3 regions of the Glutamicibacter sp. NPDC088483 genome follow, and region 1 is predicted to be linked to each of the others. Evidence: riboswitches for the same ligand, from Rfam matches in the RefSeq annotation. Region 1 holds a riboswitch; each other region holds the start of a gene.
The links. Region 1 has a riboswitch for S-adenosylmethionine ahead of ACIP6G_RS08255 (OsmC family protein). Riboswitches for the same ligand answer to the same signal wherever they lie in the genome.

Region 1 (10,657 bases):
CCTGGGCTGGATCGGCACCGCGGTGACCGGCTCGGATACCTCGGCCAACGCGCTGTTCGCCAAGCTGCAGCAGACCGCTGGCATCAATGCCGGCATCGATCCGAACCTGCTGGTTGCCGCCAACACCTCCGGCGGCGTGGTCGGCAAGCTGATCTCCCCGCAGAACCTGGCCATCGCCGCTACCTCGGTGAAGATGGAAGGCCAGGAGTCGGTGATCCTCAAGAAGGTTGCCGGTTGGTCCGTAGGCATGCTGCTGGTGCTGTGCTGCTTGGTTTACCTGCAGTCCACCCCGGTTCTGTCCTGGATGCTGCCTTAGCCGTGAACGGCTAAAATAGATCCGATGCCAGTAAACCCAGCTCCGCGTGCGTACCAGATTGTTCTCCAAGCAATTGAAGAGGATCTGCGCAAGGAGAAGCTCTCCGTTGGAGACCAGCTTCCCGGCGAGCGTGCGCTCGCGGAGCAGCATGGGATCTCGCGGGCTTCGGTCCGAGATGCCATCCGCATCCTTGATGTGATGGGCATTATCAAGACTTCCACCGGCTCCGGGCCCAACTCCGGAGCGGTGATCATCTCCAACCCCTCGGCAGGCATTTCGCAGGCATTGCGCCTGCACTTGGCGGCCAAGGGGATCAACGTCCGCGAGATCGTCGAATCTCGCATCCTGCTGGAAACCTGGGCAGCGCAAATGACGCCGCGCGATCCGATCCATGCCCAGCAGGTCATTGACCGCACCGCGGTGCTGATCATGCGCATGGACGACGCGCAGCTCTCGCGCGAGGCCTTCCACCGCATTGATGCCGAGTTCCATGTGCTCCTGGCCTCCATGGCCGGCAACGCGGTAGTGGAATCGATGATGGAATCGCTGCGCAACTCGATCAGCGACTATGTCTCCGAATCGGTGCCCAGCGACGAGGCCTGGCAGCCGGTGGTGCGCGTCCTGCGCCGCCAGCACAAGGCCATCCACCACGCATTCGCGACGAACCAGCGCGAACGGGCGGCCCAGCTACTCGAAGAGCACATCAACTGGTTCTACTCGCAGACCCGCTAGATCCGGCAGGATAGTTTTCAGGTAAATAAGTCGGACTTTAAGGCACCTCGCACCTCTTATATCTGATATGTTTTGGGGAAGCGACGGGGCTGATTTTTCGGATTTAACAGCTGGTTCATACCGCTGATGGGTTCCCGTCGATGTACCATCGACACTTCATGCGAGGGAATTCATGAGCCAACTTTTTGACCTGTCCGGACGCCTGGCCCTGGTCACCGGATCCTCCCGCGGCATTGGCCGCGAACTTGCCAGTGCCTTGGCGGATGCCGGTGCCACCATCATCCTTCACGGCCGAGATGCGCAACGCCTGGCCGAAACTGCCGCCGAATTCGGTACCCGCCATGGCACCGAAAGAATCCATAGCGCCTGCTTCGATGTCACCGATGATGCCGCCGTGCGCGAGAACATCGCAGCCATTGAAAAGAACATCGGCCCCATCCGCATTTTGGTGAACAACGCGGGTATCCAGCACCGCGTGCCCATGCTGGATCTGGAGGTGGCTGACTGGCAGCGCGTGATCGACACGAACCTCACCAGCGCATTCCTGGTAGGCCGAGAAGTCGCACGCTCCATGGTGCAGCGTGGCGAAGGCAAGATCATCAACATCTGCTCGGTGCAAACCGACCTGGCCCGCCCCACCATCTCCGCCTACACCGCGGCCAAGGGCGGCCTGCGCAATCTCACCCGCGCCATGACCGCCGAATGGGCTGGTTCGGGACTGCAAATCAACGGCATCGCACCGGGCTACATCCACACCGAGATGACGCAGAATCTGGTGGATGACGAGAAATTCAATTCCTGGATTCTGGGCCGCACCCCGGCTGCCCGTTGGGGAACTGTCGAGGATCTGGCCGGACCAGCAGTTTGGTTGGCCTCGGATGGATCGAACTACGTGAACGGGCAGACCATTTTCATCGACGGAGGCATGAGCGTTGTCGTCTAATTCCCTCGCCACCAGCACGTTGGCCGTCGTGGCCCATGCAGCCGGTGATTTGCGTATTGAACAAATCGAGCTGGCAGCGTCGCGAGCAGATGAAGCACGCGTTGCCATCGCTTACGGCGGTATTTGCGGATCAGACTTGCATTACTGGAGCCACGGCGCCGCCGGGGAATCGATCCTCAAGGCTCCAATGGTTCTCGGGCATGAAATCGTCGGGACCGTCATGCAGGCCGCCGCTGACGGCAGCGGGCCGGCAGCCGGAACCAAAGTCGCCGTGCACCCGGCAACACCAGGCGAGACCGGGGAACCCTACCCGGCCGACCGCCCGAATCTTTCCCCGGGGTGCACCTATCTGGGCTCGGCCGCCCGCTACCCGCACACCGAGGGCGCATTCGCCCGCGAAGTGAACCTGCCATCACGCATGCTGCGTGAGCTGCCTGCTGGCTTAGCACTGCGTGATGCGGCACTGGCAGAACCGGCTGCGGTTGCTTGGCATGCGGTGTCGCGCGCCGGTGAAGTCGCCGGCAAGAAGGTGCTGGTTATTGGTGCTGGGCCGATCGGAGCTCTCGCTGTAGCAGTGCTCAAGCGTGCCGGAGCCAAGGAAATCATCGCAGTGGACATGCACGAGAAGCCGTTGGAAATCGCCGGGAAACTCGGTGCCACTTCAACTTTGCGCGCCGGTGACCAGGAAGCTCTTGCCCAGGTGGGCGCGGACGTGGTGATCGAGGCCAGCGGCAACTTCCGCGGGTTGGCCTCCGCCGTGCGCGGTGCCGTGCGCGGCGGTCGAGTGGTCATGGTCGGGTTGCTGCCCTCTGGAGAACAGCCGGCGCTTATTTCGCTGGCTATTACCCGCGAGCTGGAACTGGTTGGTTCCTTCCGCTTCAACGACGAAATCGACCAGGTGCTTGCTGCCCTGGCCGACGGGTCGCTGCAGGTTTCCGAGGCGGTTACCCACGAGTTCGCGGTCGCCGATTCGCTTGAAGCTTTTGAAACGGCGAAGGATTCGGCTCGCTCCGGTAAAGTCCTGCTGAACTTCCTGGGGCAGTAGTTGGCTTCAGCTAGAAGTGCACCGCGGCGGCCCCTGAAGTCGGGGGCCGCCGCGGTGCTCTTTGCTTCAGCGAACTCTAGTTGGTCTCTGCGATGCTTACCGCGGTTGTCACGGGCACCGGATTGGCGAAGAGGTCCAGCACCGGGCAGTGGGCATCCACTGCGCGGCGCAGTTCTTCATAGCGTTCAGCTGATTCCGGTCCGGCAATCCGGATGTCCAGATCCACCGACGAGAAGCCGGGGCGGATGGTCTGGTCGATGCCGAAGAGTCCGCGGACATCGAGGTGGCCATTGGCCTGGATCTTCACGTCGTCCACCTGGATGCCGAGGTTCTGCGCGTACAAGCGGTAGACCACAACCTGGCAGGAGATGAGCGCTCCGAGCGCGTATTCCACGGGGCTTGCGGCCAGGTCGCTGCCACCCAGGGCAGCTGGCTCGTCGACCTGGAAGGTGTGCTTGCCCGAGACAATGTTGCTGGCTACTGAATCGAAGCCTTCGCCCTCCACAGTGAAAGTCAATTGGGCACTTTGCGGGGCAGCCGAAATTCGTTCGCCCCAGCCCTTGCCTGCTTCCTGCAGGCGCTGTGCGCGGTCTTCGGATACGGTTGGGGCAGATGCTGCATTAGTCATGGGGAATTGATCCCCTTTCTGGCGCAAGGGGCGCCATCGCTTACGCATCTTGGCTGTCAAGATGCGTCGAATCTTCACCTGGGGCACCCCGCACAATGACGCAGGAGGGTTGCCGTCCACTCAGCCAGGGCTCAAAGAGTGGAACTCGTGATTCAGTGATTAATTTCTATCGGTTGCAGGGCCCGCGGGTAAAGGGCAGAAGTAACTTTTCGTCACCGGGCATCTTGCTTTCCGGCTCGCTAAGATGGAATCTAGCTCTCGGGCGCCCACTGCACGAACAATGAACGGCGAGTATGGAATTCCAGCTGACACTTTCTGCGGCCCAGACCTTGGTGACCGAATCCGAATACAACCTGGGCCAGTTCCTGTGTGATTCCGGAAAAGTGCAGATCGCCAACCGGGTAATGCAACCGGGATCTACCCGCATCTCCGGTGTGGTGCTGCGCGAATCGGTGATGGCCCAATTGGAAATCACCGAGGGCAATATCAGCTTCACCAGCTTCTGCGGGAAGCATCCGGGGGTTCAGTCCTGTGAAGATGTCGCCGCCTTGCTCATCGAGGTCACCACCGAAGAAGACCAGGGCTTCTTCGTCTCCGACTCCGGGGTGGATCCCCACGCATGGAAACGCAATAGCAAGCCGCAGTGGGAACGTAGCCTTGACCGTCTGCTTCCAGTCATTTCCGATGAGCCGCTGGCTGTCGAAGAACCGCTGGGATTGATCCTGAAAGTGGTCAGCGAACCCCGTTATGGCGGCGAGGACGCGCTGACCTTGCAGGCACGCCCGGCCCGCCAGGGAACCAAGAGCCCCTGGATCCAAACCGGGATCAGCTGGCGCAATGTTGCTTTTGATGCGCGGTTCTCCAAGAAGCAGCGTCGTGCGGTCGTTGAATTGGACCGGTTGCGTGAACACGTTGAACAAGATACTTATCGCCATTCGTGGGATCCCAAGGAGTGGATCTCCTTGATGGATCTTCCAGGCCAGGACCTGCTGGATGCGTTCGAAGCCCTGCGTGAAGCTGGAGTGCAGATCGTCAACGGTGGTTCTACGGCCAAGGCCCCGGTGGAGTTCAGCGAGCAACCAGCCATGGCACACGTGGATGTGCGTCGCGGTGAACATGGCCTGAGCATTGAAGGGAAGCTGCGCGGGCCGAGCGAAGAGCACGTCTACCTCTTGCCCATAGGCACGCCGCCGACCTTGTTGACTTACGCGTCCAGCCCCTTGCCGAAGGCCAGGGAAATCGGTTTGGCCCGGTTCGCTGAACCGGTCACGAAGGAACTGGCCACATTTATTGAATCCGGTGCGCAATCCATCCCGCAGGAAGGCGTTGAGCTTTTCGAGCGCCAGCACCTGGATCGATTGCGCCTGATGGCACCGTTGAAGAGCGAGGATGACAGCTACAGCATCCCTGTTCCAGCACGCCCCAGCCTCAAGCTGTCCCTGGAGAGCATCCGAACTCCGCTGACCGTGAGCTATTCCTGGGAGTACGCCTCCGCGGGCCCCCGCCAGTATGCCGTGGAAAAGGAAATTGCTGCTTCGGTGCAGGACAAGCTCGGCGCGCAGGCTTCCTTGGGGCAACTGACCTCTTCAGGAATCTTCCCGCCGAAGGAATTCAGCACCTCCGAATCCATCGATTTCTTGGTCTACGCATTGCCGCTCTTGGCAGAGCATCCTGATGTGGTCGTTGAAGAGCAGAACAGGCTGCCGAAGTACCGGATCAGCCACGCGCCGGCCGCTGTCAGTGTCGAAGCCGGCGAAAGCACGGGGGACTGGTTCGACTTGTCTGTGGAAGTGCTCCTGGACGAGACCAAGGTCCCGTTCCCACTGCTGCTGGAGGCCTTGACCAAGCAAGATGAGTATCTCGTCCTCGATGACCTTACGGTGATCCCGATTGATGGTGCAGATTTCACGCAGCTGCGCCAGCTGATATCAGAGGCCGGGGAGCTGGGCACGGTGCAGGGCGATACGATCCGCATCCATAAGTTGAGCATCGACTGGTGGCAAGAACTGGTGGATCTGGGCATTATCGAAGCCCAGCACAACCAGTGGCTGCAGACCATGAAGGCGCTGCAAAGCGGTGAAGAAATGCAGCCGGTCCAGCTAGCGGAAACGTTCAACGCTGAACTGCGCCCGTATCAGGGCCACGGCCTATCCTGGCTCAACTTCTTGCGTACCCATGATCTCGGTGGCGTCCTTGCCGACGATATGGGTCTGGGCAAGACCGTCCAGCTGCTGGCTTGCCTTGAACAAGCGCGCGTCGAGGATCCTGCACAGAAATTCCTGGTGCTGGCTCCTACCTCGGTGGTGGGTAACTGGATCAATGAGGCGCAGCGATTTGCGCCGCAGATGAGCGTCACCGGCGTTACTTCAACAGCTAGAAAGAGCGGCCAAAGCATGGCTGCGCAGATCGGTAATGCCCAGCTGGTAGTTACCAGCTACACGATCTTCCGCCTGGCCTATGAGGATTTCGAAGCAGCCGGCTTCAACGTCATGATCATGGACGAGGCCCAGCAGCTGAAGAACCATGCCTCCAAAGGCTATAAGCAGGCCCGGCAGCTGCCAGTGCCGTGCAAATTCGTGGTCACTGGCACACCCATGGAAAACAACCTGATGGAACTGTGGGCGTTGGTCTCACTGGCTGCACCGGGCCTGTTGGGCGGTGCGAAGTCCTTCAAGGACAACTACCAGAAACCAATTGCCGACGGAGACCAGGAGCGCTTGGAGCGCCTGAAGAGCCGTCTGCGTCCGTTCGTGCTGCGCCGTACCAAGGAACAGGTCGTTCCAGAGCTGCCGGCGAAGACCGAACAGGTGCTGGAAGTCGAACTGGAGCCGGGGCACCGCAAAGCCTATGACCGCCGCTTCCAGCGCGTGCGGCAAGAAGTCCTGGGCCTGGTTGACGACGTTGATTCGAATCGCTTCCAGATTCTCCAATCGCTGACCTTGCTGCGCCAGCTGGCCTTGGATCCGTCCCTGGTAGGGGAGGGCGATGCCCCGAGCGCGAAGCTTGAAATGCTGCGCGAACTCATGGGGGACGCGGTTTCTGAAGGGCATAAGATTCTGGTCTTTAGCCAATTCACCAGTTTCTTGGCCAAGGCACGCGACGTCGCTGAAGAGCTGGGCATTGAGCACGGATACCTTGATGGGTCCACAACTGGCCCTAGGCGCAAGGAACTGATTGACGGTTTCGGCGAGGGAGATTTCCCGGTCTTCTTCATCTCGCTGAAGTCCGGCGGCTTCGGCATTAACCTCACTTCCGCCGACTACTGCATCTTGCTGGACCCATGGTGGAACCCGCAGGCCGAAGCCCAGGCTATTGACCGGGCCCACCGCATTGGGCAAACTCGTCCGGTCTATGTGTACCGCTTGGTGGCAAAGGACACCATCGAATCCAAGGTGCTCGCGCTGCAGGCCAAGAAGACGCAGCTGTTCAATGATGTCCTGGGAGAGACTGCCCAAGCCGCGCAGAGTGCGGCGTTAAGCGCCGATGATTTCCTGGCGCTGATGGAGTGAGCCTAAAAAGCTGAAGCCTTGGAAACCAGAAGGTCTCCAAGGCTTCAGCTGAAGATCGGGAACTAGAGAATCTGTTCAAAGCTGTCGTTGAGGCGGTGCAGGAGATCTCCAAAATTCTTCAGTTCGGCGGCTTCCCATTCCTTGAGCTGGCGGCGCAGTTCCTCACGCAGCGTGTTACCGCTGGAGCGCCACTTCTCCTTGGCGATTTCTGTTGCCGAGACCAGCTGGGCCCGGCCATCGGAAGGATCCTGGGTGCGGGTGACAAGTTCCAGAGACTCGAGGTGCTGCACGAGGCGGGAAATAGTCGCCTTGTCCAGACGCAGTTTTTCTGCGAGTGCTCCCTGTTGCTGGGCTTCATCACGGATGACCACTGCAAGCAAGCGGTACCCCGGATCCTGCAGGTCCGGGTGGATGATCTTGGCGCGACGGATCAGCATCTGGCGGGCGCGCAATAAGATGGCGGTGAATTCTTCTTCGACCGTCTGCATCAGTTCTTCTTCTTGCATACAAACCATTCTAAAGATTAATGGTCAATAAGTCTGATATTGGAAACCGCAGCCGTTCGAAGCCGAAGTGTTGAACGTACTGCGAATCCCCAGCTGAGCGTAATTAATGGCTTGGAAAAGACTGGCCAGGCAACGCCTGATGCCTGCAAAGCCGTACAGTTCCACTTCTCCGGCGCAGCTTAGGAACGACTTGCCAATTGCATTTGTGATTAGAGAAGCAATAGATTTCCGCCGCCGCTCAGAAGCAGAGCAAGAAAGCCATGGCCTCCGTTGCCGCTGGCGTTGGACCCAACGTGGTGCGGCGAATCTGTCCGCACTGTCCACGGGCCTCTTGGAGAGCATTGAGGGTCTTGCATGAATTGGATATCGGGATTCATGAAAATAAAGCTTGACGCTTCAACTAATGGTTGGTAGTTTTTAATCATGAATCAGCTATCCGATACCCCTCCCGTCTTGTTCCTTAGCCATGGTGCACCGCCACTCGCCGACGACCAGCGCTGGACCCAGGAGCTGGCTAGCTGGTCCGGCACTTTCGAGAAGCCGAAAGATATTCTGATGATCTCCGCGCACTGGGAAAATGCGCCGGTGACGCTGAGTGCTACCCAGCAGAAGAACGAATTGGTCTACGACTTCTGGGGCTTCGACCAGAAGTACTACGACGTTCGCTACGATGCGCCAATGGCGCCCGGGCTGGCCAATGAAGTCGAACGGCTGACCTCGGCCTATGGCCATCACGTGGAGCGCGACGAGACGCGTGGACTGGACCATGGCGCCTACGTGCCGCTGAAGGAAATGTTCCCGGATGCGGATGTACCTGTGGTGCAGATGTCCATGCCAACACTGGATCCTGCAGGACTCTTTGATCTGGGCAAGAGCTTGGCACCCTTGCGCGAGCGGGGAACCTTGATCGTTGGCTCCGGATTCACCACCCACAACTTGCGCTGGTTCAACCCAGCCGGCGGGCCGGATTCGGCGCCGCCATCGGCCTCCAGCGAGTTCGACCACTGGGCTGAGGAGGCGATGGTCCGCGGGGATGTGGACTCGATCCTCGACTTCCTGCACAAGGCCCCGGCGGCCCGTGAAGCGCACCCTCGCTCGGAGCATTGGGCTCCGCTGTACGTTGCGCTGGGAGCGGCATACGCCTCGGGTGGAATCGATGCCAAGACGGCAATTGACGGTTTCTGGTACGGCCTGTCCAAGCGCTCCTGGACCTTGAGCTAGGCGATCTCCCTATCTTTCCCGCAGCAAGCGCGGCACCGATTGGTGCCGCGCTTGCGCACGTAATAGTGGACTTTTCTGGTCGATCCTCTAGCTGGCGGCTACCGATGCATCATCAATGCGGAACAAGGTAGCTTGCGAGCTGTCTTCCACGCCCTTGAAACGTAAAGTAACGGTCTTACCGCGGAAGTTGTTCAGGTCAACAGCCTGCAGTTCGTAGGACGAGTCGGCATCCAAGTTCGACCAGGTGCCCACGTTGTAGGTTCCGTAGCCGTCCAGAACCTGTACGGTCAGCTTGTCGTACTGGCTATAGGCAGTAGTTTCATTGGTCAGCACATGCAGGTAGAACTCCAGCTGCGCATTGGTGGCATCTGCCGGGATGGCGACCTTCTGGTCCAGGGTGTAGGTGTTGGAATTGCCCCAACCATTCAGCCCAGCTAATCCGCTGCCGGAGCGGGCTGCCGAGCCGGACTCGAAGGTGTCGGCGCGGTTGGCGGTCCAGTAATCCGCCCCGTTCTCGAAGCCAGCATTCTTCAGCAGGTTGCCGCTTGGCTCCGGATCCGGAGTTGGCTCCGGGGTTGGTGTTGGGTTTCTGCCGTCCAGGGCATTCATGATCTTGGCGGCATCCACCAGTCCGGCGCCGCAACCGATGCTGCAACCGCCTGGCATCGCGCGGGTGCCCTGCTTCAACGCAGTTTCCACGGAGGCGGGGGACATCCCAGGGTCTGCCGACTTCATCAGTGCGACCATGCCCGCTACGTGCGGGGTGGCCATGGAAGTGCCCTGGTAGAAGGCATAGCCCTGGCTGGATGGAGTAGTGGTGCCGGTATTGATGGTGGACAGCACGCCTTGGCCGGCGTAGCGGGTGTCGCCACCAGGTGCGGTGACGTCAACGGCCGAGCCGTAGTTCGTGTAGTACGACGGAGCGCCCGAAGGGTTGCTTGCCGCTACGGTAATGACGTTTTCGCAGTTGGCCGGGCGGGAATTCGAAGCGTTCTGGCTTTCGTTGCCGGCGGCAACTACCACCGAGGTGCCGCGCGAAACCGCGGCGTTGATGGCCGCCTGGTAGGTAGTTCCGCAAGCGCCGCCACCGCCCAGGGACATGTTGATGGTGTCTGCCGGGGTTGGGTTATTGGCAATTCCCGGGACCGCACCGCCCGAAGCCCAAATGATGGCATCGGCGATATCGGACAGGCTGCCGCCGCACTTGGCCAGGACGCGGACCGGCTGGATCTTGGCATCCGGTGCAACTCCGGCCACGCCGCTGGAGTTGTTGGTGACTGCGGCTACGGTGCCGGCCACGTGGGTGCCGTGCCAAGAGGAATTGCCCGAGTAGCTGCCGCCGCATTCACCAGCGGCGTACCAGTCGCCCTCATCCTGGGGGTTCGCGTCGCGGCCGTTGCCGTCGCGGGCCGAGGCAGAGCTGGAGACGAAGTCGTAGCCGGAAACGATGTTGGCGTTCAGGTCCGAGTGCGAGGTGATGCCGGTATCCAGGACTGCGACGATGCTGCCCTCGCCGGTGGCGATGTCCCAGGCCGAAGGCAAGCGCATCCCGTTGGTGCCGCTGTAGTGCCACTGCTCGCCGTACCGGGTGTCGTTAGGCGTCATGGAAATCTTCATGATGGCATCGGGTTCCACCGATTCCACGAGACCAGACTGCGCAATATCGGCCATGAACTCCTTGGCGCCGTTGCCCTTGAGTTTCTTGTCGGCCTTCACCACGAAGCTGCCGGTGGCCATGGCTCGCATTTCCTTGACGG
Region 2 (10,657 bases), on a different contig from region 1:
AAAGGTAAGAGGTGACCTGGTCCAGGGAAACACGTTCCTGGGACATGGTGTCGCGTTCGCGGATGGTCACGGCCTGGTCCTCGAGGGTGTCGAAGTCCACGGTGATGCAGAACGGGGTGCCGATCTCATCCTGGCGGCGGTAGCGGCGGCCAATGGCACCGGCGTCATCGAAGTCGATGTTCCAGCGCTTGCGCAGCTCGGCAGCCAGGTCCTTGGCCTTCGGGGAAAGGTTCTCATTGCGGCTCAGCGGCAGCACCGCGGCCTTGACCGGAGCCAGGCGCGGATCGAGCTTGAGCACGGTGCGCTTGTCCACGCCGCCCTTGGTGTTCGGTGCTTCGTCCTCGGTGTAGGCATCGACCAGGAAAGCCATCATGGAACGGGTCAGGCCGAAGGAAGGCTCGATCACGTAGGGGGTGTAGCGCTCACCGGTGGCCTGGTTGAAGTAGGACAGCTCGGAGCCCGAAGCCTTCGCATGGCTGGACAGGTCGTAGTCGGTGCGGTTGGCAACGCCCATGAGCTCGCCCCACTCCGAGCCCTGGAAGCCGAAGCGGTACTCGAAGTCGATGGTGCCGGCCGAGTAGTGCGCGCGCTCGTCTTCTGGCACGTCGAACTGGCGCAGGTTCTCTTCTTTGATGCCCAGATCCAGGAACCATGCCCAGCAATCCTTGACCCACTGGTCGAAGAAGGCGGGGGCATCTTCCGGAGCGGTGAAGAACTCGATTTCCATCTGCTCGAACTCGCGGGTGCGGAAGATGAAGTTGCCCGGGGTGATTTCGTTGCGGAAAGCCTTGCCGATCTGGCCGATGCCGAATGGCGGCTTCTTGCGCGAGGCGGTGAGCACGTTGGCGAAGTTCACGAAGATGCCCTGGGCGGTCTCCGGACGCATGTAGGCCAGGCCGGCTTCGGTATCCACTGGGCCCAGGAAGGTCTTCATCAGGCCGGAGAACATCTGCGGCTCGGTGAACTGGCCCTTGGTGCCGCAGTCAGGGCAGGCGATCTCGCTCATCCCGTCCTTGGCGGCACGGCCCTTCTTGGTCTCGAAAGCCTCGATCAGGTGGTCCTGGCGGTGGCGCTTGTGGCACTGGATGCATTCGACCAGCGGGTCGGTGAAGGTGGCCACGTGGCCCGACGCTTCCCAGACAGCCTTGGGCAAGATGATCGACGAGTCCAGGCCAACCATGTCCTCGCGGCCGCGAACGAAGTTCTGCCACCACTCGCGCTTGATGTTTTCCTTCAGTTCGGTGCCCAGGGGACCGTAATCCCATGCCGAACGGGAACCACCGTAGATTTCACCAGCCTGGAAAACGAATCCTCGACGCTTTGCGAGGGAAATAACCTGGTCTAGCTTGGACTGTGGCGCCATATCAACTCCAATGGGAATTACGAGGCCGCTGGTTGCGGTCCGTAGAAAAATACATACCTTCCAAGGGTATCGTTTCCGCGGCCTGCAGACGAAGCCGAATCAGGTAACGCCGACGTGAACTTCCACGCCTTTGGCCGATTCTTACGATGCAGCGCACTTATTTAGGGAAGAATGGAAGCCATGAGTGCCAACGAAGCTTTTGACCTAGAAATCCGCGACGAGTCCATCCGCTTGGGCCAGTTGCTCAAACTTGCCTCCCTGGCCGAGGATGGCATCCACGCCAAGGAAATGATTTCCGACGGAATCGTCACCGTCAATGGAGAGGTGGACACCCGTCGCGGGGCGCAGATCCGCCCCGGCGACGTGGTGTGCGTGAATGGTGAATGCGTGAAGGTCACCGCCCAGCAGTAGTCAGCTTTTCCCCAGGACGACCCTGTTGAGGAACTCGGCCACATCCTGTAGTTCTTCCATGCACACCGAGTGGCCAATCTGCCGGTAGGTTTCGCTGGCCAATTCGGTGTGCCCCGGGACCCACCCCAGGGTGTATTCGATCTTGTCCCGGGTGATCACCGGGTCAGACAGGTCGCGGCCCCAGAACAGCGGTAGCGGCTTTTCTGCCAGCTTCGCGTCGTCGAATATTTCCAGGGGCCCGGGATCCACGGCGAAGCCCGAGAGCCCGACGACGGCTTCAATGGAATCGGGCTGGTAGCGTGCCAATGAAGTGGCCATGGCCATGCCCTGGGAGAAACCGAGCAGGGTGATCGAGGAGTGCTGTTTTACCAGCGGTTCCAGCAATGCCCATAGCGCTTCGACGCTGCGTGCCACCGACTCGATGGAGTAGTCGATTTCCTGGGTCAGCGGGAACCAGCTGTACCCCGGGCCTGCTTGCAGCGGTGCGCGCACCGAGAGGTAAGTGAACTCTTCGGGCAGATGCTGCGAGAGCCCCATGAGGTCTTGTTCATTCGAGCCATAGCCGTGCAGGAACACCAGCAGCGGAGTTCCAAGGCGGGATTCGTCGTTACGGGAGATGATGGCCACTGGAGCCTGATCCGGGATAGTCATAGTTCCCCAAGACTATCGAACAGGACGTAGCGGGGAACTACAGCTAGCTCAGCGCTTCCGCGACCCGATTCCATCAAGTCCCCGGCCACCGGCGATGGCAGCGCCCGGGTGCCGCAGAACTTCCCCATAATCGCCGTCGAATCTGCTGATGGCGTTGGCCGGCACTCTCCTGGAACCTTGGTCTTCCAAGGCCTGGAAATCCAGTTGACATGTTACAAGATTATAAATCTTGTAAAAATTGCTTAGCTTTCCAAGTTTTTCGTGTTCAACTGGACCAACGGCCTCACGGCCCTCCGGAACGCCGCTCTCGCCGGACGAGGCAGCGACAGCGACAGAGTTAGGAATAGGCGCCATGGACGAAATTGAATACAGCGAAAATATTCCGGGGCAGCTGCAAGAGGATCTCGATAGTTTAGGGTACATCGAACCGGACCCGGGAAGCGCTTCGTCCCTATTCGAAAACGTGGACACCGTATTTTCAGTCGGCACTCCCCTGTTCGCCATGCTCTTTATCGCCGTTATCGGATTGATCATCTTCGTGGCGGTGCGCAATTACCGCAAAGCCAAGAGCGCCGGTTTTGATCCGCTGACCCTGGAAACCGAACTGATGGCAAGAGCCGCTAATTCAGCTATGCTGGCGCCGGAAAAATCCCTTGAGGACAAGCTTGCCGAACTCGATTCCCTGCACTCGCGAGGAATCATTACCCGCGACGAGTACTTGCAGGCGCGCCGGGACGCTTTGAGCGTCTAGCACGGCGGCTCATGGAATCATCCTCGGGAATGATTGACTATAAGTTACCCATTGGTAACAATAGATTCGTGCCAAACGATTCTGCTTCTGAACCATCAACATCCGCCAATGCCCCACTGCATCCGTGGCGCCGCTATGTCGCCATTGGGGACTCGTTCACCGAGGGCATCGGCGACCCCGACCCGTCGAGCACCGGCCGCCACCTTGGCTGGGCCGACCGCTTGGCCCACGAGCTCAGCCGCACCGTCCCGGACTTCTCGTATGCCAATCTCGCCATTCGAGGCCGGCTGATCGGCCAGATCGTTGCCGAACAGCTCGATCCCTGCATTGACCTGAAGCCCGATCTGATCTCTCTCTGCGCAGGCGGCAACGACGTCCTGCGCCCGGGCGGGGATCCAGACAAGATTGCAGATATCCTCGACAATGCGGTAGCCAAGCTCACCGATACGGGCGCCACGCTCTTGCTCTTCACCGGGCCCGATATTCGCGATACCCCGGTTTTGGGAAGCATCCGAGGCAAGGTGGCGATCTACAACGAAAACGTGCGCACCGTAGCCGCCCGCCACGACGCCATCGTGGCGGACATGTGGGCCTTGCAGGAGTTGCACCAATCCCAGATGTGGGCACCGGATCGCCTGCACTTCTCCCCCGCCGGGCACCAGCGCATTGCCGCCATGGCACTGGACTCGCTGAACGTCGCGCATCCGCTGGACACCGAAATCGTTCCGGCCGTGGATGAACGCAGCTGGAGGGAAGCCCGCAAGGAGGATCTGCAGTGGGCGCGTGAGCATCTTGCTCCCTGGGTATTGCGCCGCCTGCGCCACCAGTCCTCCGGCGACGGCATCACCCCGAAACGGCCCTCGGCCACGCCGTTTGCGCAGACCAAGCCAAACGACTCGCTCGGCGCCGGCGACAGCGCCAAGTAGGCATGAAAAGCCTGAAGCAGTTCCACCGATTACTGGCGGAACTGCTTCAGGCTTTGAAATCTTCCCGAGCCCCTTCCGGGGTTCAGTCTCCGAACACCAAGGTCCGAAGCACGCCATCGAGCTGCGTGGCATCGGTCAGGAATCCATCGTGGCCAATCGGCGAATCAATGTAGTGCACCGGTTTTGGCTTGGCCAGCGACGAAGCCAGCTTCACTGACTGCTCAGGAAAGTACAACCGGTCAGTGGTTACCGCGGCAACCACCACGTTGACCTTCGCCAGTCGCGCCAAGGCGGCTTCCAGGGATTCATGGCCGCGAGCCACATCATGGCTCATCAGCGCCTCGGTGAGCACCAGGTAGCTGTTGGCATCGAAACGATTCACCAACTTGCTGGCCTGATGGTCAAGATAGCTTTCCACCTGGTACCGCCCGCGAGGCCCCTCGAGCAGACCCGTTGGCTTCTCGCCATCCTGCGGGTTGCGCGAGAAACGGGTTTCAAGCTCGGCCTCGGAACGATAGGTGATGTGGGCCAGGCGGCGAGCCAAGCCAAGACCGGCGTCCGGGCGCGCATCGTTGCCGTAGTAGTCGCCATTGCAGAAGTGCGGATCCAACCGGATGGATTGGGTTTGCACCTGTGCAAAGGCAATTTGCTCGGCAGTCGCCTGCGCGCTCGAGGCCATCACTACGAGGTTCTTGACTTGGTCGGGGAACTCGACGGCGTATTCCAACGCGCGCGCACCGCCCATCGAACCGCCAATGACCGCATGCCAGGAATCGATTCCCAGTTGCTTGGCCAGCCGCGCTTCAAGGCGCACCGAGTCCTTGATGGTGACGAAAGGAAAGCTCGAACCGTAGGGCAGGCCCTGGTCGCCCAAGGACGAGGGGCCGGTGGAACCATTGCAACCACCCACCATGTTGATGGACACGACAAAGTACTCATTAGTGTCAACCGTGGCGCCGGGGCCTACGAGCTCTTCCCACCAGCCGGCGCTTTGCGAATCGCCTTGCGCAACGTGGGCATCACCGGTGAGCGCATGCATCACCAGCACCGCGTTGGAGCCATCAGCTGCTAGCGTCCCCCACGTTTCATAGGCCAGCACCACGTCCGGAAGGAATCCACCGAATTCGAAGTGGTGCTCCCCCACGGACTTACGGCGCAAAATGCCGTCTTGTCCGCCGGCGAGCTCTTCGGCGCGCAGAGTATCTTCAGTAGTCACAATGGATGCCATGCCTAGAGGGTTTCCTGCAGTTCCTTGTTCTCGAGGGCTGCAACAGCTTGGAAGCCCAGTTCCAGATCGGCCAGAATATCCTTGATATTCTCCAGTCCGACGCTCAGCCGCACCAGTCCCGGGCTCACGCCGGCCGCAACCTGCTCCGCTTCGGAGAGCTGGGCATGGGTGGTGGAGGCCGGGTGGATGACCAATGAGCGCACGTCGCCGATGTTCGCGACATTGGAGTGCAATACCAGTGCGTCCACGAAGGCCTGGCCGGCTTCCGAACCGCCCTCCAGTTCGAACGCGATGATCGAGCCGGCGCCCTGATCGCTGTACTTCTGCGCACGCTCATGCCAAGGCGAGGACTTCAGGCCTGCGTAGGCGACCTTCTGCACTTCCTCGCGGGCTTCGAGCCAATTGGCAACTTCTACGGCATTCTGGCCGTGGCGCTCAATGCGCAGCGACAAGGTTTCCAGGCCCTGCGCGATCAAGAACGCGTTGAACGGCGCAACCGAGGAACCCAAATCGCGCAGCAACTGCACGCGGGCCTTGAGGATGTAGGCCAGATTGGCGCCCAGGATGCCGTTGACACCCAGGTCGCGGGCGAAGACCAGGCCGTTGTATGACTCGTCCGGGGTGTTGAATCCCGGGAAGCGGTCGGCGTCCTTGGCGAAGTCGAAGTTGCCCGAGTCCACGATGACACCGGCAATGGCATTGCCGTGGCCGCCAAGGAACTTGGTGGCCGAATGGATCACGATATCCGCGCCCCACTCGATCGGGCGGATCAGGTACGGGGTGGCCAGGGTGTTGTCCACCAGCAGCGGCACGCCAGCTTCGTGGGCGATCGCCGAGATGCCCTCGATGTCCAGGACGTCCTGTCGCGGATTGGAGATGGTTTCCCCGAAGAAGGCCTTGGTGTTCGGACGCACCGCGGCACGCCAATCATCCAGGTTGTCCGGGTCCGAAACGAAGGTGACCTCGATGCCCAGGCGCTTGAGCGTGTGCTTGAGCAGGTTCTGGGTTCCGCCATACAGGCTGGGGCTGGCCACCAGGTGGTCGCCGGCTTCGGCCAAATTCAAGATGGCGAAAGTGGTGGCAGCCTGTCCCGAAGAGAGCAGCAGTGCTCCAACGCCGCCCTCCAGGTCAGCGACGCGGGTTTCCACCGCGTCAGTGGTCGGGTTGCCGATACGGGTGTAGATCGGCTCCAGTTCCTGCAGCGCGAAACGTGCAGCAGCGCTCTGGGCGCTGGGGAAGACGAAAGAGGTGGTTTGGAAAATCGGGAGAGCCCGTGCTCCGGTCGTCGGATCCGGGGTCTGGCCGGAGTGGATCTGACGGGTTTCAAATGACCAGTTATTGCTCATGGTTTCCTCCAAATAGCGTTTCATGACTATGGGGGTACGCCACTGAAAAGACACCGACAGGAAGCACCATATCGTGACGACTTCCAGGGGTAACCCGCGCTTGTCCTTGATGCCTTGTGCGTTCAAGGGCCAGGTCTTCACCCGGGGCACCCCACCGCGGTTGGAGGGTTGCCGCCCAGTAAGCCGGGGCTTGTTACTGGGACTCATGACCTGGTACCAGTTTGCCCGAAAACCGAAGATCTTTGCAACGCAAGGGCTCGTCATTGGACTCAATCGGTCATATTTCGCGAATATTGCAGGTTCATCGCAGAGTATTCGATAGCATCACGGCACTTAGGTGTGCCTAAGTAGAGACTCGCATCACATGTTGCCATGATGGGCACATGATGAGGCTAGATCACGTAAGTTATGCATGCGGCCCAGACGGGCTGTTGCCAACCGCTGAAAGAATCTCCGAGTCCCTTGGACTGGAATTCGTCAAGGGCGGCGTGCATCCACGATTCGGAACACGCAATGTCATCTTCCCGCTCAAGCACGGCCAGTACCTGGAGGTGGTTGAAGTCCTGAACCACCCGGCCAGCGACAAGGCACCCTTCGGACAGGCGGTTCGCGCCCGTTCGGAGCTCGGCGGCGGCTGGATGGGCTGGTGCGTCTCGGTGGAGGACCTATCCAGTGCCGAGGACCGCTTGGGCCGCAAGTCGGTGCCGGGCAACCGGAAGTTCCCTGATGGCCGCGAACTGACCTGGCAGCAGATTGGCATCAAGGGCCTGATCGCCGATCCGCAGTGCCCGTACCTGATTTCCTGGGATGAAGGATCCGAGGAGCTGCATCCGTCCAAGGCGCTGGAACCTGCCGGCGCCATCAGCCAGATCGCCATCGCCGGCTCGCGTGAACGGGTGCTGGATTGGCTGGGCCAGCCGCAGAACGTCAATTTGGGCGCTGTCACCATGCAATATGAAGCGCCGAATGGCACTCCGGGCATCATGTCGGTTACCTTTGAGACCGAGTCCGGAACCGTGGTGCTGTAAACAGTTCCGCAGAGATCGCAAGTAGGCGGGGACAATGGCGTCCCCACCTACTTTCTTTTCCTTAAGGCCGGTCCAGCCGCTTCCCCAGGACCGCGACGTGCTGGTCTTCGAAGCCCAGCCGTTCATAGAAATCGATGACGGCAGAGTTCTCCTCGCGGACCATGAGCTGCACCTTGGGCACGCCGAGATCCCGCAGCCACAGGACAGCGGCATCCACCAGCGCCCTTCCCAGTCCGTTGCCCTGCCGGCACGGATCCACCGCAACATAGTAGAGCCAACCTCGGTGGCCATCATGGCCAACCATCGCAGTAGCCATGAGTTGATCGTTCTCAACGATGGACAGCACCGTGGAAGTAGGCTCGGCCAAAGCCCGTCGGGCGTCGGCGAGCGCATCATTCCACGGACGAGTCAGCCCAGTTGCTTCCCACAATTCAACTGCTTGGCGAAGGTCCTCTTCGCGCAGCACGGTAATCTGCATTGGCTCAGCTTACCGGCGCTACTGGCCGATTCCGATGGCCGGCCCGACCAAGGCGTATCCCACGAAGCCGATGGCATCAAGCAGGAAGTGCGCGATAACCAGCGGCATCACCCGCCCGTACTTCTGGTATACCCAGCCGAAGACGACGCCCATGAGCATATTGCCGATCATCGGCCCCACCCCCTGGTACAGGTGGTAGCTGCCTCGGATCATCGCAGAACCAATAATCGTGCTCCACAGGCCCAGCTTCAATTTCTTGGCGTAGGTGAACAAGAATCCGAGCATCAGCACTTCTTCGAGGACTGCATGACGTGCAGCCGACAGCAGAAGCACTGGGACGCTCCACCAATAATCGCCAAGATTCGCTGCTGACAGTGCCGTGGTGACGCCCAGTGCCCGCCCAGCGGCATAGACGCCCAGCGTTCCTACTCCCATGGCCAAGAACATCCCCGCCCCGAGCAGTGCGTCCTTGCCCGGCTTGCGCATATCGAAACCGATGTCCCGGATAGTTCGTCCGGTCGTGCGCTTCATCAGGTAGAGCGCCAGCACGACGGGTACCAAGGCAAAGAAGATGTCCAGCAGCTGGTAGGAGAAATCAAAGAACTCGCGGGTGCTCAGCGGGTTGTTCAGCGATGTAGTCTGCTCGCGCAGCGGCGCCCGGGTGACCTTGTCGGCAAAGCTCAGCAGCGAGTAGACCGCGCTTTGTCCCAAAGACAGGGCAAGAACCAAGACGATCTCGAATTTGAGGGTCTTGCGGGTTGCTGTCTGCTTAGATTGTTCAGCGTTCACGTTTCCGATCATAGGCTGATCTGGCTGTGCGCGTACTGAGCAGCCACGTGGCAAACCTGCGATAGCCTGAGGTTGAGACCACCAGCAAGCTGAACGAGAAGAGTGCGAGTGAGCCGTCCTGCCACCATTGGAGAACTGCAGATTGCCCGTCAGCTCTGCCCCGATCTTTCCTGGGAAGATGCGGCCGTGAACGAAGGCGGACAATTCCACAAGGTGGTCATTGGCAATCCGCAAGCGGTGATTCGCATGGCGCGCACGCCAGCGGCCACGGAGCAGATGCCCCGTTCCGTCAAGCTGCTGTCTTTGCTGGAGGGCCAGCTCAACTACCAGATTCCGGTGGCGGTTTCCGAGATCCTGCACGTCGACGGACTCAGCTCCGTGGCCATGTCTTTCATCCCCGGCAGCGCCCATGAACCGCATTACGGGGATCCGAAGGTGCTGGGACAGCTGGTCAAGGATTTGGCCGAGCTGCCGCTGGAGCCGATCAGCGAGCATCTGGCCGAACCGTTTTCATTCCGTGGCGAATGGACCCAGGCCAGGCAGCAGCAATGCTTCGATGCGCTGCCCGAGGAACTGCGAGGGCCTGCTACCGAGCTCTGGGCCCAGCTCGATTTCCTGGCGCAGGTTCCTGCGGGCTTGGTTCATGGCGATTTGGCCGGCCACAACATGCATTGGATCGGCGAGAAACTGGTTGGCATCTTGGACTGGGACCTGGCCGCTGCGTGGGACCCGGCTTTGAACACCGCTTACCTGAGCCTGTGGCATGGGTTGGAAATGGCGGATTTGATTGCTCCCAGCGCCGAGGAAGCATACCGGGCCAAAATCTGGTTGGGCCTGATGAGTCTTGAACGGCTATCGGATACGCTCTCGCGCACCGACAACCCGAAGATGGGCAAGCTCATGCGCAAGATTGGTCCGCGCATCCTCACCGCCGCGCAGACGGTACGGAAGTGAGCTCCTCGCTAACCATTCATCCCGTCGCGACAGCATTCTCACCAACCAGAATCCGATATCGAACTGTAGCTTCCTAAGCGAGGAAAAATATGACCCTGAAAAACGCATTCGCTCTCATTGCCCTCGTAGGAACTTCAATGGCGTTCACAGGTTGCTCCCTCAGCGATTCCAGCAGTCCTCCTCCACCAGGTACAGATTCGATGATGCCGCTGCAAGACCATGAGCTGGCTGCCATCAGCACAGAAATTGATAGGAAAGACCAGAATATCTCCCTTGCTATTCCGCTCCGCGGCGGCAAATATACGGTAGTGCTCGAATGCTCGGGCGAAGACATGTCGTCCAGCATCGCATGGCAAAGCGATGAGAAACCTGACAAAGGAGAAATCAGCGTTCCCTGCACCCATGACGGCGCAAACGCCCGCGAAGAGATTTCTCTAAACGGCTACTCAAGTTCGCTCACTTTCGTCGCAAGAGAGTTGCAAGGACACGAACTTACGGTATCAATTGCCTCAAACGCGACTTAGCACTTGATGATGATCCCTCCCGATGTCTTCGTCTATCAGGATCTAGCGAAACATTATTTTGTTCAAACGCGTTGAAAAAGCAAAATGCCCACCCGAGCACGATGCTCAGGTGGGCATTTTGGCGTATCGTCTCCGATACAAAGAATATCTAGTTCAGTGCTGAGATGGCTGCCTCGTAGTCCGGCTCGGTGGTGATCTCCGGGACGAT
Region 3 (10,657 bases), on a different contig from region 1:
GAGCAGAAGGATGATTCCCAGAACCGGGACTCCGAAGACCTAGCTGATACCGGATTCGGCACCAGCTGGATCGGCATCGTCGCCGGTGTCGTTGTCCTGGCAGGCATCGCCTTGGTACTGATACGCCGCTTCGGCAACAAGGCCGGACGCTAGAGCCCAAGGGCAAAGATAAAGGCAAAGGGAAGAACCAAGAGGTTCTTCCCTTTGCCTTTATCCCAATAACTTAGTCGATGACCAGTTCGCCCATGGAATCCCAGCCTTCGCCGTCTACCTTGCGGGAAACGATCTTCGGGGTGGAGACCAGGTGTGGTCGCATGGACTCAAGACCGGCTGCGAAGTGGGCGGAGTTCACGTGGTTTGCCGCGGCTTCGTCATCGCGGAAGGCCTCAACCAGGACGAATTCGTTGAGGTCTTCGACGCTCACGGACCAATCGAAGAAGATGTTGCCCTCTTCGGCGCGGGTTGCCGCGGTGAATTCAGCGACATGGCCCATGAAGTTCGGGGTGGACTCTGGCTTTACTTGGTATTTAACAACGATGAAGTACATGTCTCTAGTCTAGGGTTCCCTTGTTAATTGCGCCTTGCAAACGAATGTATTCTTTATCCCTTTGGGGCATGCTGTCGACCACTAAATCGTATGAATCCTCGATGAGCTCGCCCATCAGTTGCGGGTCGAGTCCTGCACGAACCGAATTCCAGTGCTTCTTATTCATGTGATAGCCCGCGGTGATCTGCGGATGCTCGCTGCGCTGCTGGTCTGCCAGAGCCGGTTCGCATTTCAGGTTCAGCACTAATTCGCCTTGCAGGTGCATGAGCAGCCCAAATATTTTGCCTTTGCCCGGATCACTGCCCGCCACTTTGAATACGGTGCTGTCAGGGCCGAAGGGGTAATCGGCGTAAGCGCACGGCATGCGCAGGCACAGCTGCGCCCACGCATTTTCCAATTCTTCTTGCCCAGCTGTTGTTGCCATCAATGTCTCACTAGCGAAATGGGTACTCGATCTTGGGGCAGGTATCCATCACTACGTCCAGTCCCGCATCCTTGGCCCGTCGGGCGGCAGCTTCGTCAATGACGCCCAGCTGCAACCACACCGCCTTCGCTCCTACGGCAATGGCTTGGTCAACGATGTCTCCCACCTTGGAAGAGTTCACGAAGCAATCCACCACGTCAATGGGGCCTGGAATGTCAGCAAGCTTCGCGAAGCCCGGTTCGCCCATTACAGTTTCCGCGCCTAACGACACGGGAATAATCTGCATCGACAGTTCATCACGCAGGAAACGGGCGATGGACGGAGCTACGCGAGCTGGGTTGTTGGTCAGCCCGACAACCGCCCAGCGTCCAGGCGTGCTCAACAGCCTGCGGATTGTTGCCGAATTATTTACGTGCTGCGTGTCCATGCACGACACCATACCGCGTTGCTGGCACTTTTGGCGTCCAGGTACTGAAGTACGTCCAATTGGCAGGAACCGCTCACACCGCTGGCCTTCCAAGCGTTCGGAATTCACTGCTGCAGCTGAACCGCTTTCCCAGTGGCTGCCGCGCTGTTCTGCGAGAACGCCCCGCGGTGCTTAGCCGCCGGATGATGGGCGGGCAGGTAATCGCCACGGCCAAAGACCTTCTGGCGCAGGCTGCCCTCTGCATATCCACTTTGGGCCAGGCCACGGCGGCGCAGTTCGGGCAGCACTCCTTCAATGAAGTTGTCGTAGGAGCCGGGAAGAACATGATTCATCACGTTCAGGCCATCGATACCAGCATCCTGCCAGCGTTCGAGCTCATCGACAATTTGTTCCGGGGTCCCCGAAATCTGCTGTGCCTTGGCGCGGTAGTAGGCCAAGTCGCGCAGGGTCGGATTGCCGCCGGGCACCGAAGCCCGGGCTGCTTCAAGTACTCCCTGCGCACCCTCGGTCTGGATCTGGCCGATCGGGGTATCCAGATCCAGTCCGCCCAGATCCACTCCGATACCGCCGCCGATGTGCGCGATGATGGCATCCAAGTCCAGGTACTCTTCGTATTCGGCTTCCAATGCCTTGGCTTCAGCTTCGGTGGAACCGATGAGGAAGGACAAGCCGGCAAAGACCTTGATGTCATCGCGGCCGCGTCCGGCAGCAGCCAGGTGCTCGATCAGCTGGGCATTTTTCTTCGCCACGTACTGTGCGTGCGGGGCAAAGAGGAAGGTCGCCTCGGCGTGAGTGGCCGCGAACTGCGAACCGCGTGCCGACGAACCAGCCTGGAACAGGAACGGGGTGCGCTGGGCACTTGGCAGTGCCAGGTGCGGACCGTCAATGGAGTAGTAGTCGCCGCGGTGGTTGATTTTGTTGACCTTGGCCGGATCTGCGTAGATTCCGGAAATCTTGTCGGCCAGCAAGGCATCCTCTTCCCAGGAGCCCTCCCACAGCTTGTAGGCGGCGTCCACGTATTCTTCGGCCCAACCGTAGCGGTCATCATGCCCGACCAGTTCTTTCCCGCCGAAATTGCGGTGCGCATTTTCCAGTACGCTGGTGACGATATTCCAGGCCACACGCCCCTGCGAGAGATGATCCAGGGTGGAGATCTGCCGGGCAAACTGGAATGGATGGGATTGGATGACCGAGCTGGTCATCGCCAGGCCGATGTCCTTGGTGTTGGCGGCCAATGCCGAAAGCAGGACCAGCGGATCATGGCTGGGGACCTGCAGTCCCTTTCGTACGTGCGATGCCCAACCACCCTCATGCTCGCCGTAAAGGCCAACCACGTCAGCGAAGAACAGCGAATCGAACTTTGCATCCTCCAGCTTCTTGGCCAGGTCAACCCATAGGCCCAGTTCATGGAACCGATGCTGCTGCGCTTCGGGGTGGCGCCACATTCCGCCAAGGATATGGCTGGAGGTGTTCATCAAGAAGGCCGAAAGCAGCAAGCGCGGGCGTTCGTTGAAAGTACCCATGATTATTTTCCTGCCTTTGCTTCGCCGATCGAGTTCAATCCAGTAGGAACGGTGCCGTTGATGAAGTAGTCCCCCACCGAGCGTGCCTTGAAGGCCACCGGATTGTGGGTGGCCACCGTGCGGGCATTGCGCCAGAAGCGGTCCAGCGACTTGGTGGTCGAAATCGCCGAGGCCCCGGTGACGTCGAAGAGCTCGCTGGTGGCGTCCAGGACCAGCTTCGGCGTGGCCACGTGAGCTTGCTGGACGGCAAGCTCTGCGCGCAGGTAGGCCGCTTGCGGGTCCAAGCCCAGATCCTCGTCGAGCGCCGAATCCAGTTCCCGGGCTGCGGTGACCACGATGCTCTCTGCAGCGAAGACATTGGCCGCCAAACGGCCGACAAGTTCCTGGATCTGCACGTCATCCTTGAACAGCGCGCCGGAGCCGGTGCTGAAGGTTCGCGTGCGGTTGGCAACGATGCCTGCTGCGGCATTGCGGGCCCCCTTGCCGATACCTGCCAGTACGGCGAGCAGGCACAACTGGAAGAAGGCAGGTTCGAGGGTGGAAGCTATCTTGCGTTGAATGATATTGGCTTCTTCCACCGCAACGTCAGTGAATATCGCGGTGCCGGTACCGGTCAGCGGCTGGCCGAAGCCATCCCAGTCGTCAAAGATCTCCACGCCCTCGGCATGGCGATCGACGATGGCGTATTGGCGCCCCTCAATCCCGTCGGTGGTCGCCATGACCACTACCCAATCGGCGAAGATCGAGCCAGTGGTGTAGTACTTCTCGCCGCGCAGCACCCAGCCTTGCCCGGTCTGGACCAGCTTGGTATTGGTGGTGCCAAGGGCATTGCCGCCACGCTCGGTCGCAGCGTTGCCGAAGATTTCCCCGGCAAGCACCCGCGGGAACCAGCGGTCCTGGAACTCTGCCGGCTGCAGGGAGATGGTTTCTACGAAGGAGAAGTGGCTGCGCAGCAGGTGCGCCACATTCGAGTCCGCCGCGGCCAGCTCAATCAGCAAGCGGAACAGATGCTCGTGGTTGATAGGCGAACCGCCATGGCTTTCTGGCACACGCAGCGTGGTGAAACCGGCATCCTTGAGCCACTGCACCTGCTCGAAAGGCAGGATGCGCTGCTGCTCGCGTTCACAGCTTCCTTCAGCAATTCTGGCAAAGACCGCTTGGAATCGCTCCAGAAGTTCCTGGTAGCGGCTTTCGATTGCGGGCGCGGCGATCATCGTCATGGGTTCTCCCTGCAGAACGTCGATACTTTGAGTAAAGGAGTCGGAAAATGTGGTGCCCCACAACGCCGAAGTTCAGCGTCGTGGGGCCAAGGGCCTACTTATTCCAGGTGGCGAAGTCCGCTTCGAGATCGCGGTCCCAAGGAGTGCCCAATGCACCGTCGAGGTAGCTCGCGTACCATTCGCGCACCTCATCGGAGTGGTAGGCCTCTTCCAGCGCCTTGCCCTTTTCGGTGTCCGTAAACCCTGGCTTTGCGCCGATGATGTTGATGTACGGGAGCGCTTCTTCTTCCTCTTCGAAGAGCAGTGCGTCCTTCGGGTTCAGTCCGATCTCGGCGCCGAGCCGGGCGAAAAGGAACCCGGCATCCACGTCAGGCAGGGTCTTTGAGAGCGACTGCTGATCTACCTCAACGAACTTGAAGCCCTTGGGGTTCTCCAGGATGTCGTTCTGCGACAAGTGAATCACGCTCTTGCCCTCAGCTACCTTCAGGACACCGGCCTTATCCAACAGGGCCAGAGCGCGTCCGTTGTTGGCGGTATCCACAGGCAGTGCGATGGTCGCACCGTTGGGCAGGTCCTTGATGTCGTCGTATTTCTTCGAGTACACGCCGGCAGGCGAGCTGTACATGTAGAAGGCCGGCTCCACGTCGACGTTCTGATCCTTCTTGAACTGTTCCAGGTAAGCGCCGTGCTGGAAGAAGTTGGCATCGTATTCGCCATTGGACACCACGTGGTTCGGCTGCACGATGTCGGTGACGTAGGTAGCCTCCAGAGTCCAGCCCTTTTCGGCCAGCAGCTTCTGTGCGATTTTGGTTGGTTCCTGCGATGGGGCCGATTCGGTGACAATAACCTTGATGGTCTTGTCACCGGTGCCGGCGGCCTGTCCACCTGCCAGGCCGCAAGAAGCCAGCGCGAGGAGTGCGGCGGAGCCGGCGGTGAAAGTTAGGAAGGTGCGGCGAGAGAATGCCATGGTGTTGTCCTTTACTGAAATGCGAGTTGAGCGGGTTTTGTGTTTAGCGCTTGTCAGCGGCGCGCGATAGCCGAGTTCCGACGAACTGAACTGCATGCACCAGCAGGATCATCAACACGATGGCTAGCAGCATGACTCCGGTTTCATAGCGGTAGTAGCCGTAGCGGATTGCGAAGTCGCCGATACCGCCTCCGCCGACCAGTCCGGCCATGGCCGAATACGAGATGAAGCTGACGGTCATGATGGTGATGGAAGACAGCAGTGCAGGCTTGGCTTCAATCAGCAGCACTTCACGGATGATCTGTCCCCGGGTGGCGCCCATGGCCTGCGCTGCTTCGACAACGCCATTGCCAAGCTGGCTGATGTTCTGCTCCACGAACCGGGCGAAATAGGGGATCGCGTTGATGGTCAGCGGAACGATAACCGCCGCGGTGCCAATGGTAGTTCCCACAACGAATCGGGTGAACGGGATGATGGCGATCAGCAGGATGAGGAATGGGAAGGAACGGATTGTATTGACCAGCCCGTCAACGATTCGGTGCAGTCGCGGACGTGGGCGCAAACCGTTGGGAGACATCGAGTAAAGCCAAATGCCCAGCGGGGTTCCCAGGAGAATCGCGATCGGGATGGAAACCAGCAGCATCGCAAAGGTCTGCGCCATGGCGACCCAGATTTCCGGGGCAAGTTCGATGATGCGGTCAAAACTGAAAGCTGCTGCGTTGCCGTTGCTCGTGGCTAGCACTACTGACGTGAAATTCATTGGTAATCCAGGTTCTCTATACGCGGGCTACGGTGGCAGCGACGGCTTGGTCCTGCTTTGGCTGGCGGTTAAGCGTGAGTTCGTCACTGATCAGGTAGCGGCCGATTGGCGTCACTGGTTCAAAGCCTGGTTCTCGCAACGAACTCAGGGCGAACTCTTCAACTACCGCTCCGTCTTCCATGACCGAAACCTTGTCGGCAATGGCCTTAATAACGTTCATCTCGTGGGTGACGATGACTGTGGTGATGCCAAGGCTGGCGTTGATGTCACTGAGGTATTGCAGCACCGACGTTGTCGTTCTAGGATCCACGGCACTGGTTGGCTCATCGCACAGCAGGACCTTGGGCTCGGTGACCAGCGCGCGGGCAATGGCGATGCGCTGTTTCTGGCCGCCCGAAAGCTGTCCTGGATAGGCGGCAGCCTTGTCAGCGAGGTCCACTATGGACAGGGCTTCCAGCGCACGTTCACGGCGTTGCTTTTTCGGAACACCAGCGAACTTCAGATTCAGCTCGACGTTCTGTTGCGCGGTGCGATTGTTCAGCAGGTTGAAGTGTTGGAAGATCATCCCGATCTCATGACGCTGCTTTCGCAGGTCTCCTTCACTGAGCCCGGTCAGTTCGACGCCATCCACGATGACCTGGCCCGACGTGGGACGCTGCAGCAAATTGATATTGCGCAATAGCGTTGACTTTCCCGCACCGGAAAATCCGATAATTCCATGGATGGTTCCGGCCTGGATTTCCAGCGAGACATCCTTGACGGCCGTGAATTGATCTTGGCCCTTGCCGAAGGCGGTCGTTACGTTTTCAAGACGAATCATCATCGCTCCCTTGGTGCTTGGTTATGCGGAGCGCACTTCGCGAAAATCATCTGCGTTCCACAGATTTTCCGTCGCGAAGTGAAAGTACTCCATCGGTTCTGGCTGTAGCACCGCTCCCTCTCGGGTGGTTGCTGCGACGTCGTTGAGCCAGATCTCTCAGTCGCTCTGGATGGTGTGCGTTCGGTTGTACGAGCCGAACAATTCAAGTCTGGAGTCCACGCCCGCAGGCCGGCAAACGTTACTTCAATCGGCGTCATCAAGTCATAGTCCGGACGGATCCACGCTGAAATCACGCAATAATCCACGTAGCAATCTGACACATTTCGCTACTTCCCCTCTTTGTGACGAAAGCCTTGCAGTTTCTGCCCATCTCTCGCTGGCTTGTGCCAGCAATCTTGGGTGGGGAATTCAGCGATGCCTACGGTGGTTGTAGCAGATGCAGACCAACGAGAGGACCCCATGAAGATCGCAATTACCGGTGCCACCGGACAGCTTGGAAATCTAGTCATCGACGCGCTGCTGGCGCGCGGGGCGAATGCCGCTGATCTGGTCGCCATTGGCCGCTCCGAGCAGAAGCTGGAACCGCTGGCAGGCAAAGGCCTGGAAACCCGTGTTGCCGATTACAACGCCCAGCCAACTCTCGTGTCCGCACTCGAAGGCATAGACAAGCTGCTGCTGATTTCGGCCAGCGAGGTGGGCCAGCGCGTTGCCCAGCATGAGAACGTCATCAATGCCGCCAAGCACGTGGATGTCTCGCTGATCGCCTACACCTCCATTGCCAACGCCCTGTCCGGCGGCATGAAGCTCGCCGAGGAGCACATCGCCACCGAACGGCTGCTGGCCGGATCCGGCATCGACTACGTGCTGTTGCGCAATGGATGGTACATCGAGAACTACACCGACCAGTTGATGGGCTACCTCAACAGCGGCACGGTGCTCGGTGCCGCCGGCGACGGCAAGATCAGCGCTGCCGCCCGTGCAGACTATGCGGATGCCGCTGCGGCCGTGCTGCTTTCCGAGGAAGACCAGAACGGCAGGATCTACGAGCTGGGCAGCGACAAGCCATTCACCCTCGCCCAGCTTGCTGGCGCGGTTGGCGCTGCCGCCGGCCAGGACATCGCCTACCAGGAAATGGATCCCGGGCAACTGGAAAAGATCTACGCTGATGCCGGCGTCCCCGGACCGTTCGCGCACATCCTCGTCGATACCGACATGCGCATTCGAGAAGGAGCGCTGGAGGTGGACTCCGGGGAGCTGGCTCAGCTGATCGGCCGCGCCCCGGCTTCCTTGGGCAAAGTCATCAAGGACAACCTGGACAAGTAGCCCAGGTGTACTAGGGTTCCAGCGGGCAGGCACTGGCGGCGATCGAGGCCGCGGTGCCTGCCCGCCGCTTTAACGCGTCACAACCCGGAATATTCGCGCGGCAATGCCGAAATTGCCGCGCAAACCCATGGTGCTGCGTGTCACAACCGCGTGGCGAGTTCCCGCTCCCGTAAATTTGCGCATACTTCATCCCCACCTGCAGAGGAGATCAAAGCATGCCACGAGTACGTTTAAGATCAGTTGCCTGCGCGGCAGCCATCGCCTTGGGCCTGGGAGCTTTCTCAGCGCTTCCGGCGAGCGCCGAACCACGGCACACCCAGAAGGACCCGACCGCCATCGGCACTGGAGGCGCAGTCTCGTCGGTTGATCCGGAAGCCACGGCTGCCGGCATCGAAATCCTGCGCAAGGGAGGCAACGCCGTCGATGCGGCTGTGGCAACCGCGGCGGCACTGGGCGTCACCGAACCCTATAGCGCAGGCATTGGCGGCGGCGGATACTTCATGCACTACGATGCGAAGTCGGGCAAGGTCAGCACCATCGACGGCCGCGAAACCGCCCCGGCAGGCATTGGGCATGATGCCTTCATCGATCCTGGAACCGGCGAGCCGTATAACTTCACCCCGGACCTGGTCACCAGTGGTGTGGCCGTAGGCGTGCCCGGGACAGTGGCCACCTGGCAGCGCGCACTGGATAATTGGGGTTCGCAGAACCTGAAACAGGTTCTGCGGCCGGCGACCCAGATCGCTTCACGCGGCTTTGTCATCGACGAGACGTTCCGCGAGCAGACCCTGGACAACAAGGAACGGTTCGCCGCGTTCACCTCCACGAGCGAATTGTTCCTGCCCGGCGGAGATGCTCCGGAAGTCGGGAGCATTTTCAAGAATCCGGATCTCGCACACACCTACCGGATGCTGGCCAAGCAAGGCATTGATGGATTCTATGAGGGCGAACTGGCTGCCGACATCGCCCAAACGGTACAGGCGCCGCCAAAGAGCAAAGACACCACCCTCCCGGTTCCCGCAGGGCAGCTGGGCACCGCCGACCTGGCCGGCTACGAAGTGGTGGAGCAGGCACCGACAAAGGTGAACTACCGGGGCTACGACGTCTTCGGCATGGCTCCTTCTTCCAGTGGCGGAACGACCATCGGCGAATCGCTGAACATTCTGGGCGAATTCGATTTGCCAGCCATGGAAGAACCCGATGCCTAGCATCATTATTTCGAGGCAACTGCGCTCGCCTACGCTGATCGCGGCAAGTACGTCGGCGACCCCGCGTTCACCAGCGTCCCGACCCGGACCTTGACGGACAAGTTATTCGGCGCGGATCGTGCCTGCGCCATTGATCCGGATCAGGCCGCAACGAAGCCGGTCGCTCCGGGCGACCTTGAAAACTATGATGGCCAATGCCCTGCGGCTACCAGCGAACCGGTAGTGGAGCAGGATACGGAGAACATCTCCACCACCCATCTGTCGGTCGTGGACCGTTGGGGCAATGCCGTTTCCTACACGTTGACCATCGAGCAGACCGGCGGCTCGGGTATGGTGGTCCCCGATCGCGGTTTCCTGCTGAACAACGAGCTGACCGATTTCTCCACGGTGTACGACCCGCAGGATCCGAACCGCATTGAACCTGGCAAGCGCCCGCGTTCCTCGATGGCTCCGACCATTGTCCTGCAGGACGGCGAGCCGGTGCTGGCCATCGGCTCCCCCGGTGGTTCAACCATCATCACCACGGTGCTGCAGACCCTGGTGAACCGCATTGATCTGGGCATGGATATCAGCGAAGCCATCGCCGCTCCACGTGCTTCCCAGCGCAATACGGCAGTGGTCACCGCGGAACCGGAGTTCATCCAAGCCCATGGTTCGGCGCTCGAAGCCTTCGGGCACAAGCTCGCGCCAGCTGGGGATTCCTTCACTCCGCAGGCGGAAATCGGGGCGGTTGAAGCGGTGGAAATCGCTGCCGACGGCACACTCACCGCCGCGGCCGAGCCCACGAGGCGCGGCGGCGGTTCAGCCATGGTGCTGCAGCCAACCGAATAGGCCCGCAGGCAGACGGCGGCCCCCGGCAACTTCATTCGAAGGTGCCGGGGGCCGCTGTCTGCTGCGCTAGCAGGCGATGCGCCTAGGCCTGCGCGGCCATCCGGTTGGAGATCTTGTACCGGGCTGCGCGGTGGGTGTCCTTCACGCGGTCGCCGGCGCCGAACATCTTGTGGCGCAGCGAGCCCTCGGTGTATTCGGTCTTGTAGACCCCGCGCGCCTGCAGCTCGGGAACCACGTACTCGACGATGTCCTCGAAGGTGCCCGGAGTGACAGCATAGGCGAGGTTGAAGCCGTCCACGTCAGTGTAGTCCACCCAGTCGATGAGCTTCTCGGCTACCTCGGCGCCGGAACCAACGGAGACCGGGCCGAATCCGCCCACGCCGATCCATTCGGCCAGCTGGCGGATGGTCCACGGCTTGCCGGTATCGCCGCTGGCCTTCTTGAAGGTTTCCACCGAGGACTGGATGGCGTTGGACTTCACGTCGTCGCCGATGACATCGTCGGGACCGTAGACGGACATGTCGATGCCGGTCCAGCCGGACAGCAGTGCCAGCGACCCCTCGATATCCACGTAGGAGCTGTAGTCCTGGAACTTCGCCTGGGCCAG

Region 2: it holds a riboswitch for S-adenosylmethionine, as region 1 does, so the genes downstream of both, ACIP6G_RS12000 (bifunctional o-acetylhomoserine/o-acetylserine sulfhydrylase) here and ACIP6G_RS08255 (OsmC family protein) in region 1, are expected to answer to the same signal.
Region 3: it holds a riboswitch for S-adenosylmethionine, as region 1 does, so the genes downstream of both, ACIP6G_RS15240 (methionine ABC transporter ATP-binding protein) here and ACIP6G_RS08255 (OsmC family protein) in region 1, are expected to answer to the same signal.

What each region holds. Positions count from the first base shown of each region.
Region 1 covers NZ_JBIVMP010000003.1:312,207-322,863, forward strand. The annotation lists gene ACIP6G_RS08235 (L-lactate permease) at 1-316, shown strand, start outside; gene ACIP6G_RS08240 (FadR/GntR family transcriptional regulator) at 341-1,048, shown strand; gene ACIP6G_RS08245 (SDR family oxidoreductase) at 1,221-1,991, shown strand; gene ACIP6G_RS08250 (L-idonate 5-dehydrogenase) at 1,981-3,036, shown strand; gene ACIP6G_RS08255 (OsmC family protein) at 3,113-3,664, opposite strand; SAM riboswitch class IV at 3,696-3,817, opposite strand; gene ACIP6G_RS08260 (DEAD/DEAH box helicase) at 3,958-7,173, shown strand; gene ACIP6G_RS08265 (MarR family transcriptional regulator) at 7,236-7,679, opposite strand; gene ACIP6G_RS08270 (class III extradiol ring-cleavage dioxygenase) at 8,103-8,900, shown strand; gene ACIP6G_RS08275 (S8 family peptidase) at 8,988-10,657, opposite strand, start outside.
Region 2 covers NZ_JBIVMP010000005.1:177,334-187,990, reverse strand. The annotation lists gene ACIP6G_RS12030 (glycine--tRNA ligase) at 1-1,363, opposite strand, end outside; gene ACIP6G_RS12025 (RNA-binding S4 domain-containing protein) at 1,544-1,774, shown strand; gene ACIP6G_RS12020 (alpha/beta fold hydrolase) at 1,775-2,425, opposite strand; gene ACIP6G_RS12015 (SHOCT domain-containing protein) at 2,778-3,176, shown strand; gene ACIP6G_RS12010 (SGNH/GDSL hydrolase family protein) at 3,206-4,102, shown strand; gene ACIP6G_RS12005 (homoserine O-acetyltransferase) at 4,185-5,330, opposite strand; gene ACIP6G_RS12000 (bifunctional o-acetylhomoserine/o-acetylserine sulfhydrylase) at 5,333-6,676, opposite strand; SAM riboswitch class IV at 6,768-6,887, opposite strand; gene ACIP6G_RS11995 (VOC family protein) at 7,060-7,704, shown strand; gene ACIP6G_RS11990 (GNAT family acetyltransferase) at 7,766-8,182, opposite strand; gene ACIP6G_RS11985 (type II CAAX endopeptidase family protein) at 8,201-8,983, opposite strand; gene ACIP6G_RS11980 (phosphotransferase family protein) at 9,080-9,925, shown strand; gene ACIP6G_RS11975 (hypothetical protein) at 10,015-10,449, shown strand; gene tpx (thiol peroxidase) at 10,598-10,657, opposite strand, start outside.
Region 3 covers NZ_JBIVMP010000007.1:101,331-111,987, reverse strand. The annotation lists gene ACIP6G_RS15280 (5'-nucleotidase C-terminal domain-containing protein) at 1-153, shown strand, start outside; gene ACIP6G_RS15275 (putative quinol monooxygenase) at 224-547, opposite strand; gene ACIP6G_RS15270 (MmcQ/YjbR family DNA-binding protein) at 552-971, opposite strand; gene ACIP6G_RS15265 (CoA-binding protein) at 982-1,398, opposite strand; gene ACIP6G_RS15260 (NtaA/DmoA family FMN-dependent monooxygenase) at 1,503-2,921, opposite strand; gene ACIP6G_RS15255 (acyl-CoA dehydrogenase family protein) at 2,924-4,141, opposite strand; gene ACIP6G_RS15250 (MetQ/NlpA family ABC transporter substrate-binding protein) at 4,236-5,108, opposite strand; gene ACIP6G_RS15245 (methionine ABC transporter permease) at 5,152-5,868, opposite strand; gene ACIP6G_RS15240 (methionine ABC transporter ATP-binding protein) at 5,885-6,691, opposite strand; SAM riboswitch class I at 6,775-6,864, opposite strand; gene ACIP6G_RS15235 (NAD(P)H-binding protein) at 7,148-8,011, shown strand; partial or broken gene ggt (gamma-glutamyltransferase) at 8,227-10,050, shown strand; gene ACIP6G_RS15225 (LLM class flavin-dependent oxidoreductase) at 10,133-10,657, opposite strand, start outside.